4 regions of the Marinobacter salsuginis genome follow, and region 4 is predicted to be linked to each of the others. Evidence: predicted binding sites of a transcription regulator. Region 4 holds the regulator's gene; each other region holds the start of a gene.
The links. Region 4 encodes FliA, which starts transcription of late flagellar genes. Its sites were predicted from a motif close to CTAAAGTTTNNNNNNNNNNNGCCGNTAA; they were not measured.
Positions count from the first base shown of each region.

Region 1: GJU83_RS16295 (methyl-accepting chemotaxis protein) is a predicted target of FliA. The motif match lies at 2,557-2,584, and genes of this name have one in related genera.
Region 2: GJU83_RS11445 (methyl-accepting chemotaxis protein) is a predicted target of FliA. The motif match lies at 2,021-2,048, and genes of this name have one in related genera.
Region 3: GJU83_RS12180 (methyl-accepting chemotaxis protein) is a predicted target of FliA. The motif match lies at 2,675-2,702, and genes of this name have one in related genera.

Region 1 covers NZ_BGZH01000003.1:489,675-493,888, forward strand. Annotated here, with positions in the region: gene GJU83_RS16290 (cob(I)yrinic acid a,c-diamide adenosyltransferase) at 1-434, shown strand, start outside; gene GJU83_RS16295 (methyl-accepting chemotaxis protein) at 475-2,505, opposite strand; gene GJU83_RS16300 (regulatory signaling modulator protein AmpE) at 2,626-3,513, opposite strand; gene ampD (1,6-anhydro-N-acetylmuramyl-L-alanine amidase AmpD) at 3,514-4,083, opposite strand; gene GJU83_RS16310 (DUF1631 domain-containing protein) at 4,210-4,214, opposite strand, start outside.
Region 2 covers NZ_BGZH01000002.1:33,936-38,149, reverse strand. Annotated here, with positions in the region: gene GJU83_RS11450 (SDR family oxidoreductase) at 1-1,926, shown strand, start outside; gene GJU83_RS11445 (methyl-accepting chemotaxis protein) at 2,083-4,214, shown strand, end outside.
Region 3 covers NZ_BGZH01000002.1:202,291-206,504, reverse strand. Annotated here, with positions in the region: gene GJU83_RS12185 (efflux RND transporter permease subunit) at 1-982, shown strand, start outside; gene GJU83_RS12180 (methyl-accepting chemotaxis protein) at 979-2,604, opposite strand; gene GJU83_RS12175 (pseudouridine synthase) at 2,747-3,490, shown strand; gene GJU83_RS12170 (putative bifunctional diguanylate cyclase/phosphodiesterase) at 3,475-4,214, opposite strand, start outside.
Region 4 covers NZ_BGZH01000001.1:575,165-579,378, forward strand. Annotated here, with positions in the region: gene GJU83_RS02615 (chemotaxis protein CheA) at 1-667, opposite strand, end outside; gene GJU83_RS02620 (protein phosphatase CheZ) at 684-1,469, opposite strand; gene cheY (chemotaxis response regulator CheY) at 1,490-1,873, opposite strand; gene GJU83_RS02630 (RNA polymerase sigma factor FliA) at 2,036-2,779, opposite strand; gene GJU83_RS02635 (MinD/ParA family protein) at 2,811-3,623, opposite strand; gene flhF (flagellar biosynthesis GTPase FlhF) at 3,691-4,214, opposite strand, start outside.

The sequences.
Region 1 (4,214 bases), on a different contig from region 4:
TCAACTGCCACATCGGGCTTTTGATCGAGACACTGGACAGCGACGACGAACTGGTGGAAAGCCTGCGCCGTATCCAGCACCATCTGTTCGACCTTGGCGGCGAATTTGCCATTCCCGGCAGCCGTGTGATCGGCGACGAACACATTGAGTGGTTGGAGGGCACGTTGGACCAGCACAACGAGGGTCTGCCACCACTGAAGAACTTTGTATTGCCAGGCGGTAGCCCCGCTGCAGCCCAATGCCACCTTGCCCGTGCGGTCTGTCGCCGTGCAGAGCGGGTTGTCGTCGCCCTCGGCCACGAGGATTCGATCAACACCGCTTCCCGGCACTACCTGAATCGTCTCTCCGATCTGTTATTCGTCATTGCCCGCGTATTAGCCCGGCGCGAGGGCGGTGAGGAAATTCTCTGGGAACAAAAAAAATCCGGCCTCTAGGGCCGGATTTTTAGTTGTCTCGCTCCAGTTCTGGCGCCAGTCAGACTTTAAAGGCCTCCACCAGACGCTGAAGTGAGGCCGTCAGTTGCGACATTTCCCTCGAGGATCCCAGTGTCTCCTCGGCATTGGCGGCCGTTTTATGGCCCAGTTCGCCAATCTGCTCGACACTGGCATTCACGTTTTTCGCAACGGCAGACTGCTCTTCTGCCGCCTGTGCAATCTGGTGGCTCATATCCACGATCACCGAGATGCCTTTGGCGATCCTGTCCAGAGCTTCCGTCACTTCACCAGACTTCTGCACCGTTGTCTCGGTAACGTCCCGGCTGTTGGTCATGGCCGAAACCGCGTCTTTCACGCCGCTCTGAAGCCGGGAAATCATGCCTTCGATCTCTTCGGTGGATTTATGGGTACGCTGAGAGAGTGAGCGGACCTCATCGGCAACTACCGCAAACCCACGACCCTGCTCACCTGCCCTCGCGGCCTCAATCGCAGCATTCAGGGCCAACAGGTTGGTCTGTTCGGCAATCGCCTTGATCTCTATCAGCACCTGGCTGATGTTGTCGCTGTCCTTGCTGACCCGGTTAATCACTTCCACGGCGCCGGATATCTCGCCTGCCAGCTTGTTGATGGTTTCTACGGTATCAGCAACGACACCACGACCGGTCTCGGTGTCCTGCTCGGCGTTGCTGGCGCTGTCTGCCACCCGGTGAGCGCTTTCGGTAACTTCGTGAACCGCCTCGACCATCTGGTTCATGGCTTCGTTGATCTGGCCGCTTTCTTCCATCTGCCGTGCCACGGCTTCGCTGTTGGCCGCCGCAGTATCATTGACCCGGGTTGCCTGCTGGTCCACATCCGCCGTAGTCCGGCTGACGGAACGGATAAGCTCGGCAATCCGGTCCGTCATGTTATTGAATTCCGTGGTCAGCTCACCCAGTTCGTCGCGATTGCGCAGCATGATGTGGGTGGTCATATCGCCGGCAGCGACGCTGCGAGCCGCTTCGCTGAACCGGTTAATGGCGGTGCGTACAGACATGAAGAAGCCGATATAGAGATAGACCACCACCAGAAGAACAACAACCAGGGCGATGACGATCAGCCGGCGCTGATTGACCTCACTGTTCAGCCGCGCCTGCAGATTCTCGTCGACCACGTTGAAAGCCGCCGCCTTGACCTGATTATAGTGAGCCAGTTGCCCGGACATCAGGTCGTTGTATTCAGTCCAGGGCATTTCCAGGCGCATCGGCGTAATCACGTTCACATCCAGTTGATCCCGAACCACCATCAGGCTCTCATCAACCCGCTGGATGGCATTACCCGCCCGCTCAGCCAAAGCCGGCGATGCCTCAGAGGCCAGGGCCAACGCTGGTGAGAGCAGTGAACTGCGATTGGTCAACTGGTCATAGATTTCGTTCAGCGTTTCGCTCAGCGCATAGCCTACCTGTCCCTCGACCAGGGCATAGATACCGTAGGATTTTGCCTGGCCAATCACGGTGCGGGCTGCCGGCAGTGAGTCGCGGACAAGTCCCAGAATCAACTGATTTTCCCGGGACGCCCCCTGCCCCAGGCCCGAGATTTCAATGGTGGCCGAAAGCAGGGCCTGAGCCTTCTGGACAAATTCCTGGTAATACTTGAACTGCGGATCGAAGTTACCCTGATAGTTGTCTTCAGACCGCAGAGCCTCCCACTCCTGCCGAAGGTCGTTGACCTGCTCGGCCCAGGAGCCAGATGTATCGAAAGAACGCTCCTCGGCAGTCAGGGCCGCCAGCGTATTATCGATCTCACTGGCAGCCTCTTCCGACACCGCCATAATAGCGCTCTCGTCCTTGATGATCGCGGGTGAGCGATAATCGCGATAATCCATCGCGGCGTCCACCAGCCGGTCAACCTGCTGAAGCTGCTCAAGCCCCTCGACACCTCGGGTCATGGTCTGGACGGAACGGTTCAGCTCGGAAATGGCGAGCCAGGACAGCCCACCGATCGGTAACAGGAACAGAATGCTGATGAGACTGAACTTGTAAACCATCGGCAGCCGGTTCATCAGTGCAATGGCGGGATTAATGAGTTGCTTCACAGGGACCCTCGTGCTGGCAAAAAACAACTGAACTCATGTTCTTTTCTTATATTGTCGCCTAAAGTCTTAAAAACTTAAGCATTCTTTCTTGTTAAACTGTAATGTTTTATAAAATCCGGCTCAGACAACCCCGGAAATGACCAGCAGAGCGAGCGTGCATATCCAGACCAGCATGCTTCTGTTCAACAAATCCCTTACTGCTCTCAGGCTACGTCCTCCGAACGCTGTCCACTCATCCGGATGAACCCGGGAAAAGCGGGCTGGATCCAGCGCATACCCGGTTAACGACCCGTTGGCCGAAATCATGAGCACCTCCCCGGCTTTTTTGGTCACACCGGTCAGCGTGCGGCGGGTTTCCCGCAGCCAGCCGGCCAGGTCTCCGGCAATTCCGAAGGTCAGGGAAAGAAGCCTGGCAGGGATCCAGCCGGCGAGGTTCGCCAACCCGGAAAAGCGCGGCCTTGCCGGAGCCTGGGGCCACTGATCGGCAAGAGCAACCAGACCGCGGGCGAGAAGGGCAACGCCGATACCACCAACCACGTACCAGAAAGCCACCAGAAAGAAGCGCTGGAACACCGACACCATAAGTGCCTTCGACAGCGAGAGGTGCATGGCCTCGGGAGACACCGCTGCTCCCCGTTCATCAGCCGGCAAAAGATCTTTCACATGATGCCAGGCTGACTGCATGTCCCCCCGCTGCCATGCCTCTGCGTAGGCCCGGAGGATCTGTCGCCAGCCAGGCGTTCCCATGAGAACGACCAGAACCAGGAATTCCAGTGGGTAAGCAGCCATTCTCCAGCCGGAGGCGACCAGGAGATATTGCGCAAGCCCGAGCAGAAAGGCCGGTAATAAAACCAGTGCCAGCCCGATACCTATCCCGGACTCACGGCCTGCCCTGACCCGGCTGCCATGCCTGAACCAGCGACGCCAGACCTCGTCACCGGAGAGCAGATCAAGGGAATCCAGACGCCTGCGAACCATGTAAGCCAGCAGAAACACAACAAACACCATTCAGACGTTCCTCCCCGAACCTCTGGCTGCGTGCAGCCCCGCCCGGAAGTACTGCCAGTCGAAGGCCGGCCCCGGATCAGTTTTCCTGCCCGGCGCAATGTCGCAGTGGCCGGTGATACGGTCATCAGTGATGGCCGGCCAGGCAGCCATAATCAGGTCCGCCACCTCTGCCAACCTACGATACTGTTCAGGGGTGTAAGGAATGTCGTCAGTCCCCTCCAGTTCTATGCCGATGGAGAAATCATTGCACTCGTCCTGACCTTCGAAACACGAACGGCCAGCATGCCAGGCGCGCTCAAGCAGACTGACAAACTGAACCAGAACACCATCCCGACGAATCAACAGATGGGCGGATACCTGAACGCCCTCGATGGTCTGGAAATATGGGTGCGCGGAGTGATCAAGCCGGTTGCAGAAGAAGTCCTCTATTTCAGGACCGCCAAACTGCCCGGGAGGCAGGCTGATGTTGTGGACGACCAACAGGGAGATGGGTACCCCGTCCGGACGGGGCCCGAAATTTGGCGAGGGACACCAGCGGGCGAAGGGAATCAGTCCGGTTTCACGAAGCAATCTTGCATCGGTACCGGAATCAGTATGGCGTTCGGCAAAAACGTCTGTATCGGGCAAAGTAATTCCAGATGTATCAGAGGATTACACTCTCCGATTGAATCACAAACTTGCCACGGTTGCTACGAATCAGT
Region 2 (4,214 bases), on a different contig from region 4:
CTGGCACGTGGGGGTACTGTCCACGTTCTGGTGCGTGAACAATCCCAGGACAAGTTGGACAAATTGCGCGAGCGGTGGGGTGCGGATGAAACCCAGGTGAAGGCTGTCATAGGCGACCTGACCAGCAAAAATCTGGGTATTGACGCCAAGACACTGAAAGCCCTGAAAGGGAAAATCGACCACTTCTTTCACCTCGCCGCCGTGTACGACATGGGGGCAGACGAAGAAGCTCAGCAGGCGACCAACATCGAGGGCACTCGGGCTTCGGTGAGTGCTGCCGAGGCAATGGGCGCCAAACACTTCCATCACGTGTCTTCCATCGCGGCTGCCGGTCTGTTCAAGGGGATTTTCCGCGAAGACATGTTCGAGGAAGCCGAGAAGCTGGACCATCCTTACCTGCGCACCAAGCACGAATCTGAAAAGGTGGTTCGGGAGGAATGTAAGGTTCCCTTCCGCATTTACCGCCCGGGCATGGTAATTGGTCATTCTTCCACCGGCGAAATGGACAAGGTGGATGGCCCCTACTACTTCTTCAAGATGATTCAGAAAATTCGCCATGCGCTACCCCAGTGGGTGCCGACCATTGGTGTCGAAGGCGGGCGTCTGAACATTGTGCCGGTGGATTTCGTAGTTAACGCCATGGACCACATTGCCCACCTTGAGGGTGAAGACGGCAAGTGCTTCCACCTGGTGGACAGTGATCCGTACAAGGTTGGCGAAATCCTCAATATCTTTAGTGAGGCGGGGCACGCACCCAAGATGGGGATGCGGATTGATTCCAGAATGTTCGGCTTTATTCCGCCGTTCATTCGCCAGAGTCTGAAGAATCTTCCGCCCGTGAAGCGGCTGACCTCGGCAATCCTCGACGACATGGGCATTCCGCCCTCCGTGATGTCATTCATCAATTACCCGACCCGGTTCGACGCCCGTGAAACCGAGCGCGTTTTGAAAGGCACCGGTATTGAAGTGCCCCGGCTGCCGGACTACGCGCCGGTGATCTGGGACTACTGGGAGCGCAATCTGGACCCGGACCTGTTCAAGGACCGCACGCTCAAGGGCACGGTTGAAGGTCGCGTGTGCGTAGTGACAGGTGCAACGTCCGGTATCGGTCTGGCCACGGCGCAAAAACTGGCAGACGCTGGCGCCATCCTGGTGATCGGCGCCCGGAAACTGGAGCGTCTGAAGGAAGTGACCGCGGAGCTGGAGTCTCGCGGAGCGAGCGTGCACGCCTATCCGTGCGATTTCTCCGACATGGACGCGTGCGATGAGTTTGTGAAGACCGTTCTGGATAACCACGGCCACGTGGATGTGCTGGTCAACAATGCCGGGCGTTCCATTCGCCGGTCACTGGACCTGTCGTTCGATCGATTCCACGATTTCGAGCGCACCATGCAGCTGAACTACTTCGGTTCCGTGCGCCTGATCATGGGCTTTGCGCCGAAGATGCTGGAGAACCGCCGAGGGCACGTAGTGAACATCTCGTCTATCGGGGTGTTGACCAACGCGCCCCGATTCTCGGCCTACGTGGCGTCCAAGTCTGCCCTGGATGCATTCAGCCGTTGCGCTGCTGCGGAGTGGTCAGATCGCAACGTGACCTTCACCACCATCAACATGCCGTTGGTGAAGACCCCGATGATTGCGCCGACCAAGATCTACGATTCTGTGCCTACCCTTACGCCGGACGAGGCCGCAGGCATGGTCGCTGACGCGATTGTTTATCGACCGAAACGCATCGCGACTCGTCTCGGGATTTTTGCCCAGGTGCTGCATGCCCTGGCACCCAAGATGGGCGAGATTGTCATGAACACCGGTTACCGGATGTTCCCGGATTCACCTGCCGCCGCCGGCAGTCGATCCGGCGAGAAGCCGAAGGTGTCCACAGAGCAGGTGGCTTTCGCCGCCATCATGCGGGGCATCTACTGGTAACGTGGTAGCGCCTGAATCGAGTGGGAGGGGAGTTACTTCCCCTCCCATTTCAATTGGTTAAATAAGATTCGCCTCTTTTTTGAGTTGTTCTGGGCTAAAGAAAACCTGCCGATAGCCGATGGTTAACATAAGAACAATATAAAAGAAGGGCTATTGATGACTCTCAAGAAACGTCTTTTGCTGACCTTGCTGCTGGTTGGCCTGCTTCCCGTCATTGCCATCTCGTTTTTTAACGCCGAAATTGCCCGACAGAGCCTGACGGAACAGGCGTTGCAACAACTCTCTATTGCGGCTACCAACAAGCAGCATAGTGTTGAAGATTATCTCAGCACTATTGCCCGGCAGCTGAAAGCCATGGCCAATAATCGCGGGACCCGAACGGCGGCCCAGGGGTTTGGTTTGGCATTTCAGAATTACGAAAAACTGGTACAAGAGGAGCAGTCGACCTTACGAGAAAACGTCGAGGCTTATTATCAGCAGAATTTCTTGCCACCCTTACAGCAAAATGGTGGTGCTAAGGGACGTTCAGCCTCGGATTTCGTTGCATCCCTCAGCAAAAACAGCCTGGCTCTGCAGATGGGTTACATCGTGGACAACCCGAATCCTGTGGGGCAGAAAGACGAATTGGTATCGGCCGACGTCCATATCGCGCAGTTTTATAACACCCTTCACAAACAGTGGCACACCTCGTTCAAGGAGTTTCAGGAGGCGTTCGGCTACTACGATATTTATCTCATTGATGCCGATACAGGCCATGTTATCTATTCCGTAGCCAAAGAGGTTGATTTTGCTACCTCCCTGAAAGACGGTCCCTACGCGGATTCCGGCCTTGCGGCAGCTTATCGTCAGGCGCTGTCTGACGGACAGGATACTGCTCCGACTTTTGTTGATTTTACTCGGTATGTACCGTCCTACGGTGCGCCCGCCGGATTTGTGGCAACCCCCATATATTCCGAAAAGGATGAGCGGCTGGCCGTGCTGGCCTTCCAGTTCCCCATCGACAGCCTGAACAACATCATGATGGAGCGAGATGGCATGGGCGAAACCGGGGATGCCTATCTGGTGGGCCCGGATAACCTGATGCGGTCAGACTCATACCTGGATCCGGAAAACCGCAGCGTTGTCGCTTCCTTTGCCGACCCGGAGAATGGGCGCATAAGTTCGACATCGGTGGATGAAGCTCTGGCTGGGAATTCCGGTGAAGGCGTGGTTACGTCCTACCGGGGCGAACCAGTGTTTTCCGCCCACAGGCCAGTTGCTGTAGGCGGGTTGAACTGGGCGCTGGTGGCGGAGATCAGCGAAGACGAGGCCTTGGCGCCCGTGCGTGAAATGTGGACGCTGGCCGCGATAGCCATTGCTATTGTGATCCTGGCTGTAGTGGCCGTGGCGGTCTGGACCGCAGTGCGGATCATGAAACCCCTCGGCAGAGACCCGGCCGAATTGCAGGCACTGGCGGAGCAGGTGGCTGCGGGTAATCTGGTCATCGATTCGTCCGAAAGTGACAGGGCAACGGGTGTTTACGGCTCCATGCTCAAAATGGTGTCGGACCTGAAAGAAGTGATCTTCAGGGTCGAGGAGGCTTCCCAGCGCCAGGCCAGTGCATCTGAACAATTGTCGGGTACTTCCTCACATACTCTGGAGAGTGTGAATCAGCAGGCAGAGCAGACTGAGCAGGTGGCGTCGGCCATTGAGGAAATGTCCTCCGCCATCAACGAAGTGTCCCAGAACACCGCGGAATCGGCAGCCAGCGCCAAGCGCACTCATGAGGCGGTCAGCCGCAGCGCAGCCGAGGTGGAATCCTCCGCTGAGGACACCCGTGCTATGGCCAGGGAACTGGAGGAAGCTGAGGCCGGCATAGAGGACTTGCGAAAGAATATGGAATCCATCACCAGGGTTCTGGATTCGATAAAGTCCATCGCCGACCAGACCAATTTGTTGGCTCTGAATGCCGCTATTGAAGCGGCCCGGGCCGGTGAACAGGGCCGGGGCTTCGCGGTGGTTGCGGATGAGGTGCGCAGCCTGGCCCAGAATAGCCAGAAGGCGACCGAGGAGATCAGTAGTTCCATCGAAACTCTGGTGAATTCGTCGGAGCGTGCTTCACAGGTGGTTACCCGCTGCAGCGTCCAGGCCAGCGGTATTTCCGAGCGGGCAGGAGCCGTTGTATTGCAACTTCGCGAGGCAGTGGACGAGGTTACCCGGATGTCCGGTATGGCGGAGCAGATTGCGACTGCATCCGAAGAGCAATCAGCCACAGCCGAAGAAGTAACGCGCAACGTATCTACAATTGC
Region 3 (4,214 bases), on a different contig from region 4:
CCGGGAAGCCGCTGCCCGGTTTGGCACCGATGTCCTGGGTATCGGAAGTGCCGTGCGCCTGGTTACCAACGGATTGAAACTGGCGACCTATCGCCCGGAAGACGTGCGGGACGAAGTGGATATTGTGGTGCGCGTGCCCAACAACTGGCGGGAACTGGACCACCTGCAACGCCAGACCATCCATACCTCACGGGGCCAGGTGCCGCTTTCAGAATTCGTGGATCTTCGCGCGGGTGACAAGACCAACAGTATTGTCCGGGTGGATGGCCAGCGGACCGTGACGATCAAATCCGATCTGGCACCGGGCCGTCGTGTGGACGAGCTGCTGCGGGCCCTGCAGGCGGAGATGCCAGAACCACCCGAGGGTGTTTCGGTGAAGTTTGCCGGCGAGAACGAGGATCAGCAACAGGCCTCCAACTTCCTGGCGACCGCCTTCCTGGTGGCTATCGGGTTGATGCTGTTGATACTGGTGACACAGTTCAATTCGATGTACCAGACCTTCCTGATTCTGTCGGCGATCGTACTGTCGACGGCGGGCGTGCTGTTGGGCCTGCTGTTCACGGGCCAGTCGTTTGGCATTGTGATGGTGGGAATGGGCACGATTGCACTGGCGGGTATCGTGGTAAACAACAACATCATTCTGATCGATACCTATAACCAGATGCGCAAGGACGGCATGGAGGCCTATGAGGCCGCCCTGGAAACCGGTTGCCTGCGTCTGCGGCCGGTTCTGCTTACCGCGATCACCACCGTGCTGGGGCTCATGCCCATGGTTCTGGGCGTCAACGTGGATTTGATTACGCCGTCCCTCGGTCTGGGCGCGCCTTCTACCCAGTGGTGGACCCAGCTTTCCAGTGCTATCGCCGGGGGACTGGCATTTGCAACGGTGCTGACGCTGTTGCTCACGCCGTCATTGCTGGTATTGGGCAACCGGGCTGGCCAGGCTTTCGGAAGGCTGACCAGCCGGTTTCGCAGCGCCTAGTGCCTGATCCGGTTCGCCAACTCCCGGGCTTTGGTGGCCATGGCCTCAAGTTCAGGAACGGTACGCAGGTTGTTTTCTGCGGCCTGGTGCATGGCTTCTGACGTTTCGGCTACATCTGTGACATTGCGGTTAATGTCTTCACAGACGCTGGTCTGCTCTTCGGCTGCCGTGGCTACCTGGGTTGTCGCATCATTGATGCTGCCCATCCGCCGGTTGATTTCCCCCAGGGTGGCGCGCACGGCTTCCACCGCCTCGCTGCTTTCCTGAGCCACAACGCCTGACGCCTGCATGAACTCGGTGGCGTCTCTTGAAGCGCCACTGATGGCGCCAATGATCTGGTCTATCTCGACAGTCGCTTCCTGTGTTTTCGCCGCCAGATTGCGCACCTCATCGGCAACCACGGCAAAGCCACGACCGGCGTCGCCTGCCCGGGCCGCTTCGATGGCGGCGTTCAGCGCCAGCAGGTTGGTCTGGTCCGCAATCTCCCGGATGACCTGCATGACGTCGCCCACTTTTTTACCATCGCTGGCGAGCTGATTGACGGTTTCGGCGGAGCTTCGAATCTGGTCTGTAAGCCGCCGCATACTGTCTACTGCCGTGTTTATCTGTGAGTCGGCAGTGGCGGTTTCGTCAGATGTCTGACTGACTTCGGTAGCCACTGAAGCCGCGTGACTGGCGACATCTTCGGCCGTCGCCGACATCTCGTTCATGGCCGTGGCGATCTGCTCAATGCGCTGGTGGGCCAGGTCGGACTGGCTGACAACACTGTCGGCGTTCTTGCGGATCAACTCTCCGGTCTCGTTCAGTTGCCTGGCGTTCTCGCTCAGCTGATTTCCGGTATCGCTGAGGAAACGGTGCAGGCTTCGTGCGGCATCGGCCAGTTGTCCCAATTCGTCGGCGCGTTGCATGGTGACCGGATCGGAAAGGTCACCGTCTCCCAGACGAGCAATCTGTGACGTAAGCTTCTGGGCTGGACGAACCACGCCCGACAGCAGGATCAGAATCAGGGCGATGGTGCCCAGAACGATCGCGGCGATCAACAGACCTGCAACCAGCCAGCTACGTTCTGTAACTACGGTGTTGAGGGTATCGGCCCTTACAAGGCTATCTTCCCGGACCGCGGCTGCGGCATCGACGATCAGTCTGGCGGGTTCCCGGTCAATTCCTTGTACCGCCGCATCGCCCGCGTTCGGATCGAATCCGGACCGGGTGAATGCTTCAAACCCCTGACGGTAGGCTCTTCCCATCGTCTGGTGTGCCCGTTTGAAATCAGACATCAGAGCTTTTGCTTCGGGCTCCTGGATGCGGGGAATAAGCTCATCAAGCTGGCTCTGGATAGACGCCTCGCGCTCCTGGAATCGGCCCCAGTATTTATCCAGTTGATCAGGGTCTGACCCGCGGATCAGGACGTTTTTCCATTCCTGGACCTGGGTCTTGAACTCTGAAAGCACGTCCTGGGCTTCCAGAGCATTGACCATCCTGGTGCCCACGAGTTCGTTGAAGTCGTCTTTGACTTTCAGGGAGAAATTCAGGTAAATCACCGCCACGGCGGCGACAATCAGGTTTGCCGTAAGGACGACAAGAAGGACCCGGTTGAGAATGCTCTTGGAATACCAGTTCATTGATACTTACCGATCAGGATGTAGGTGACAGATCATTTGTCGTGGCAGTTTCTAGTATATGTTTATTGATATGTCGGCATCGCAACTAAAACCATGAGACTTTATATCAATTTGTTTATGAACTTTTTATGACAGGTTTCTGATGGCGAATCCGCTGAGTGTTCTTTATCGGGATGAGTATCTTCTGATTGTCCACAAGCCAGCTGGCTTGCTGGTGCATCGAAGCCCCATCGACAGACACGAAACCGAGTTTGCCCTGCAATATGCCAGGGCGCTCAATGATGGCGAGCATGTCTACCCGGTACATCGACTGGACCGGCCCACCTCGGGCATCCTGGCGTTTGCCAGGGACAGCGACACCGCTCGCACGCTGGGTTTGGCAATGATGGCCGGGGATGTGGCGAAAACCTATCTGGCCATGGTGCGTGGCTGGCCGCCGGAACAAGGGGAGATTGATTATCCCCTGAGGGAAGAGCCAGAAGATCGGCGGCTGAAAGGGATCGAACACCCGGTGCGCAATGCGCTTACCCATTACCGCACCCTGGCGACTACCGAGATACCGGTGGAAATCGAGAAATACCCGACCAGTCGTTACGCGGTGGTAGAACTGTGCCCAAAAACAGGCCGCAAGCATCAGTTGCGAAGGCACATGAAGCATATCAACCACCCGATGATTGGCGATGCAAATCACGGCCGGGGCCGACACAACCGTTATTTTGCCGAGCGTTTCGGTGAGGGGCGTCTGATGCTGGCGGCGACAATGATGGCCTTTCGCCATCCTGTTTCGGGTGAACCCCTGACGATCAGTGCCGCGCCTGAGGCGAGCTTCCTTGAGGTGTTATCAATATTTCCCGGGTTTGATGTGCACAATCACCTGGAACAATAACGGCTGATGAAGTCGGAATAGGGAAGCGGTTTGCTGTAACGGTAGCCCTGGAGGTAGTCGCAGCCTTTCTCGAACAACCAGGCTTCATGGGCTTCGCTTTCTACCCCTTCGGCGACCACCGAAAGCCCGAGTCCCCTGGCCAACCCGATGATCGACAGGGTGATTGCGCAATCGTTGTCGTCATCAGGGAGGTTGTTGATAAACGATCGGTCGATTTTGATGCGGGAGAAGGGCAGGGTTTTTAGCCGCGACAGCGATGAATAACCGGTGCCGAAATCATCTATGGCAAGCTCCGCGCCTGCTTCGACCAGCTGCTCCAGAATCCGACCTATCCCACTGAAATCGCCCTGGATCGAATCCTCGGTCACTTCAAACTGAAGGGCACTGACTGGCATATCCTGGTTCTTGCAGATTTCCCTCACCAACTCCGGTAATTCCGGCACCAGCACCTGCTCGGCGGAGAGATTGACGGATATGGTGGGTAAGGGAGTGTTCTGGTCTTTCGCCTGACGCCAGTGGGCGCAGACGTTCTTGAGTACACAGGCGCCGAGTTCGTACATCAGCCCGGCACTGCGCGCTACGTCGAGAAACTCGATCGGTGACAGCCAGCCCCGCTGTGGATGCTTCCAGCGAACCAGCGCCTCGGCACTTTCCAGCTGTGTTCCCGTGCGGTCCATGATTGGCTGGTAGAATACATCGAGGCCGTTGGTTTTGAGCGTTTCCC
Region 4 (4,214 bases):
CGTCCTCGCCCGCAGGTGCGCCGGCAAACTGCCCTTTTCCATGCAGCTGGTCGAGCAGCGCCTCGAACTCGTCGTCGGTTATCTCGTCGTCGCCGGAACCCTCCCAGTCACCGGAAGACGCTCCGGAGTCTGAAGCCGGTGCCTGGTCTTCGCTCTTTTCGTCCTGCAAGGCATCCAGAAGCTGTTCGAATTCGTCGTCGGTGATGTCGCCACCATCCTCCGCCGGTTCACTCTCTTCGTGTTCTGGCTGAGGGTCGGCGACAGGCGCTCCCTCACCTTCTGGCAGGGCCAGGGCATCGAGGCGGGCAATCAGTTCGTCCGGAGCCGGTGTTGGTTCCTCGTGATTGCGAACCTCTTCAAACATGGCATTAACGTTATCCAGGGCCTCCAGAACCACGTCCATCAGTTCGGAGTCCACCTTACGCTTGTGATTGCGCAGGGTATCGAAAACGTTCTCGGCGGAGTGGCAGCAATTTACCAGCGCTTCAAGCTGAAGGAAGCCCGCGCCGCCTTTAACGGTGTGAAAGCCACGGAAAATGGCGTTGAGCAGATCACTGTCGTCAGGATGTTGCTCAAGATCTACCAACTGCTCTGACAGCTTTTCGAGAATTTCACCGGCTTCTACCAGGAAGTCCTGCAAAATCTCTTCATCAGCATCAAACGCCATGCGTTACCCTCTTTGTTCAGAAACCGAGACTGGACAACAGGTCGTCAACGTCATCCTGTCCCGAAACTACATCTTCACGCTCATCGGCCTTGATCTGGGGCCCGACGCCCTTCTCTGCAGATTCTTCCTTCTCTTCAATCTGGTGCACGGTGCCGGTGAGCTGATCCACATGGCTGGCCATCACCACCAGGCTGAGCATCTGCTCCTCAACCTCTTTTACCAGGGCGGTGACCTTCTGGATAACCTGGCCCGTCAAATCCTGATAATCCTGAGCAAGCAGAATTTCCGAAAGATTGTTGTACATGGTGTCAGCGTCGCTGGCCGTACTGACAAAAAAGCGATCAATCCGGCCGTACAGTTCCCGGAACTCCGCCGGCTGCATCTCCCGACGACGCAGACGTTGCCATTCGTCCCGCAAGGAGGCCGCCTCTTCCCGAAACGCGTTGGCCACCGGCATGGTTTCCTCAACCAGATCCATGGTGCGGTTGGCCGCTTCGCCGGTCATCTGCACAACGTATTCGAGGCGATCGGAGGCGTCTGTCATCTTCGACAGCGCTTCTTGCTGTTCCGCGTTCCGGGGGTCAATCTGGAAGTTCCGGATGGCTTCGTGCAGGCTCCGGGTCAATCGCCCTACCTCGCGGTACAGACTTTGATCCCTGACCTCGCTGAGTTCATTGATCAGGGTCATGGCTTTGGCATAATCACCGGCATCAACACTCTCTGCCAGCTCTGCTGCCTGCCGCTGGAGCTTTTCGGTCACCTCCGGCTCAAGGCCCCGATGGTTCTTTTTGCTATCGCTCATGAGAGCCATCCGACCTCTGGTTACTGGATTCTTTCAAAGATTTTCTCAATCTTTTCCTTGAGCACAGCGGCAGTGAACGGTTTGACAACGTAGCCGTTCACACCCGCCTGAGCCGCGGCAACAATCTGGTCGCGCTTCGCCTCAGCCGTTACCATCAATACCGGCAGGGTTTTCAGATTCTCGTCAGCCCGGACAGCCTTCAGAAGATCGAACCCGGACATGCCCGGCATGTTCCAGTCGGTGACCAGAAAGTCGTATTTGCCGCTCTTCAGCATCGGCAAGGCTGTGTTGCCATCGTCTGCTTCATCGGTGTTGGTGAAGCCCAGATCACGCAGCAGGTTTTTGATGATCCGTCGCATTGTGGAGAAATCATCCACAATGAGGATTTTCATGTTTTTGTCCAATGGGACCTCCAGTTAGTAACACCCGGAATTCGTTTGACCTTCGCGTTCAAAGTCTAGCAGGCCGCTGTTTAAACCGCTTATTGTCAGACCTTTGCTTCCGTTGTAAAGCATCGGTTACCAAAAACTACAGACTGCACCTTCGCAGACACAGACTGAACGCAATCAGCTGTCCGGTTCCTGGCGCCAATCCGACAACCGCCCCCGAAGGCGCAAGGCAGCCTGGCTGTGAATCTGGCTGACCCTGCTCTCGCTGACGCCCAGCACGGCGCCTATTTCCTTGAGGTTCAGCTCTTCCTGGTAATAAAGGCTCAGAACCAGTTTTTCCCGCTCCGGCAGGTCTTCAATGGCCTCAGCCAGGCTCCGCCGGAAGGCATCGGAGGACAACCCCTCCAGAGGGTTATCCTGCGTCTCTGTCTGTTCTATCGGCAGCTCTCCGGATTCATTGAGCTCATCGAGGCTAAAAAGTCGGCCACTGTTGGAATCGGAAAGATAGGAATGATACTCCGCCAGCTCCATACCCAGCTCCTCGGCCACTTCCTGATCCTGGGCTTCCCGGCCAAGCCGGTCTTCCACAGCCTTGATGGCCCGGGAAATGCGACGGGCGTTTCGATGCACGGAGCGGGGAACCCAGTCGCCCTTGCGGATTTCATCGACCATCGCCCCACGAATCCGGATACCGGCGTAGGTCTCGAAGGTGGCTCCTTTGGTGGAACTGTATCGCTGGGCAGCCTCAAGCAGGCCAATCATGCCGGCCTGCATAAGATCTTCAAGCTGAACGGAAGCCGGCAGGCGGGCCATCAAATGGAGGGCGATTTTCTTGACCAGCGGCGCGTGTTGCTCAACAAGCTGAGATGCCTTCTGCGCACCTGACTGGTTATAAATTCCGAGGTTTTTCGCCAATGTCATGTATCCGGTTTCTTGTTTGACTGGATCCGATTCAGACTTCGACGAGCCGCTCCACAAAGAATTCCAGATGTCCACGGGGTGAGGACGGCAACGGCCAGCTGTCTACCTTGTCGGCCAGAGACTTGATGGCCAGGGAGGCTTTCGCTCTGGGATAGGCATCCAGCACTGCCCTCTGTCTCTGGACTGCTTTCTTCACTGCCTCATCGTAGGGGACTATACCGACATATTGTAGTGCCACATCGAGGAAGCGCTCGGTGACCCGAGTCAGTTTTTCGAACAGATGCCGGCCTTCCTGCTCATTCCGCACCTGGTTGGCAAGAATGCGGAAACGATTGGTTCCATAATCCCGGTTCATCAGCTTGATCAGGGCGTAGGCATCGGTGATGGACGTGGGTTCGTCACACACCACCAACAGTAATTCCTGGGACGCCCTGAGAAAGCTGACCACCGATTCGGAGATACCGGCGGCGGTGTCGACGATCAGTACATCGATCTGATCCCCCAGCTCGCTGAACGCATTAATGAGCCCGGCATGCTCCATGGGACTGAGCTGGGTCATCCGCTGGGTACCTGAGGAGGCAGGAACGATCTTTATGCCGCCGGGACCATTTACCAGAACGTCCTTGAGGTCACAGTCGCCTGCCAGAACATCCTGAAGGTTACGGTTGGCGGTGATGCCCAGCAATACGTCGATGTTGGCGAGCCCAAGATCGGCGTCGAGCAGCACCACTCTCCGGCCTTTCTGCGCCAGGGCAATTCCGAGGTTGACCGACACGTTACTCTTGCCGACTCCACCTTTACCGCCGGAAACTGCAATCACCTGTACCGGATGTGCTCTGCTCATACTGTTTTTTGTCTCTTGCCACGTTTCGCCGGTGCGTTTCCGACGCCTGCTGTCAATCTGTCCGGTCTCAGGCGTGCTCTTTCAGGCCCTCTGCGACCGCCTGCTGTTGCTGGAGTGTTTTAAGCCGATCCACGGCCAGCCGCACCAGCGGAACAGCTTCTGCGTGGTGCAGATCTTCAGGAATCTTCTGCCCGTCTGTGTAGTAGGCTACCGGCAGACCGGTTTCCATGACAAAACCGAGGGACTCACCCAATGTGAGGGCCTCATCGATCTTGGTCATCACACAGCCCGCAAGATTTGCCATCTTATAGCAATGCCAGACGGATTTCATGATGCGCGGCTGACTGGTTGCCGAGACGACCAGATGCGTTTTGACATTGTGATGGCTGCGAGCCAGTTCGGCCAGCTGTTCCTGATAACCTTTATCCGAACTTGTCAGCCCGGCAGTATCAATCAGAACCAGGTGACGGTCTGACAGCTCGTCCAGAATATCGTCCAGGCTGTGAGTCTCATCCACCACCCGAACCGGCACATTCAGGATACGACCGAACACGAACAACTGCTCGTGCGCCGCCACCCGGTATCGATCGG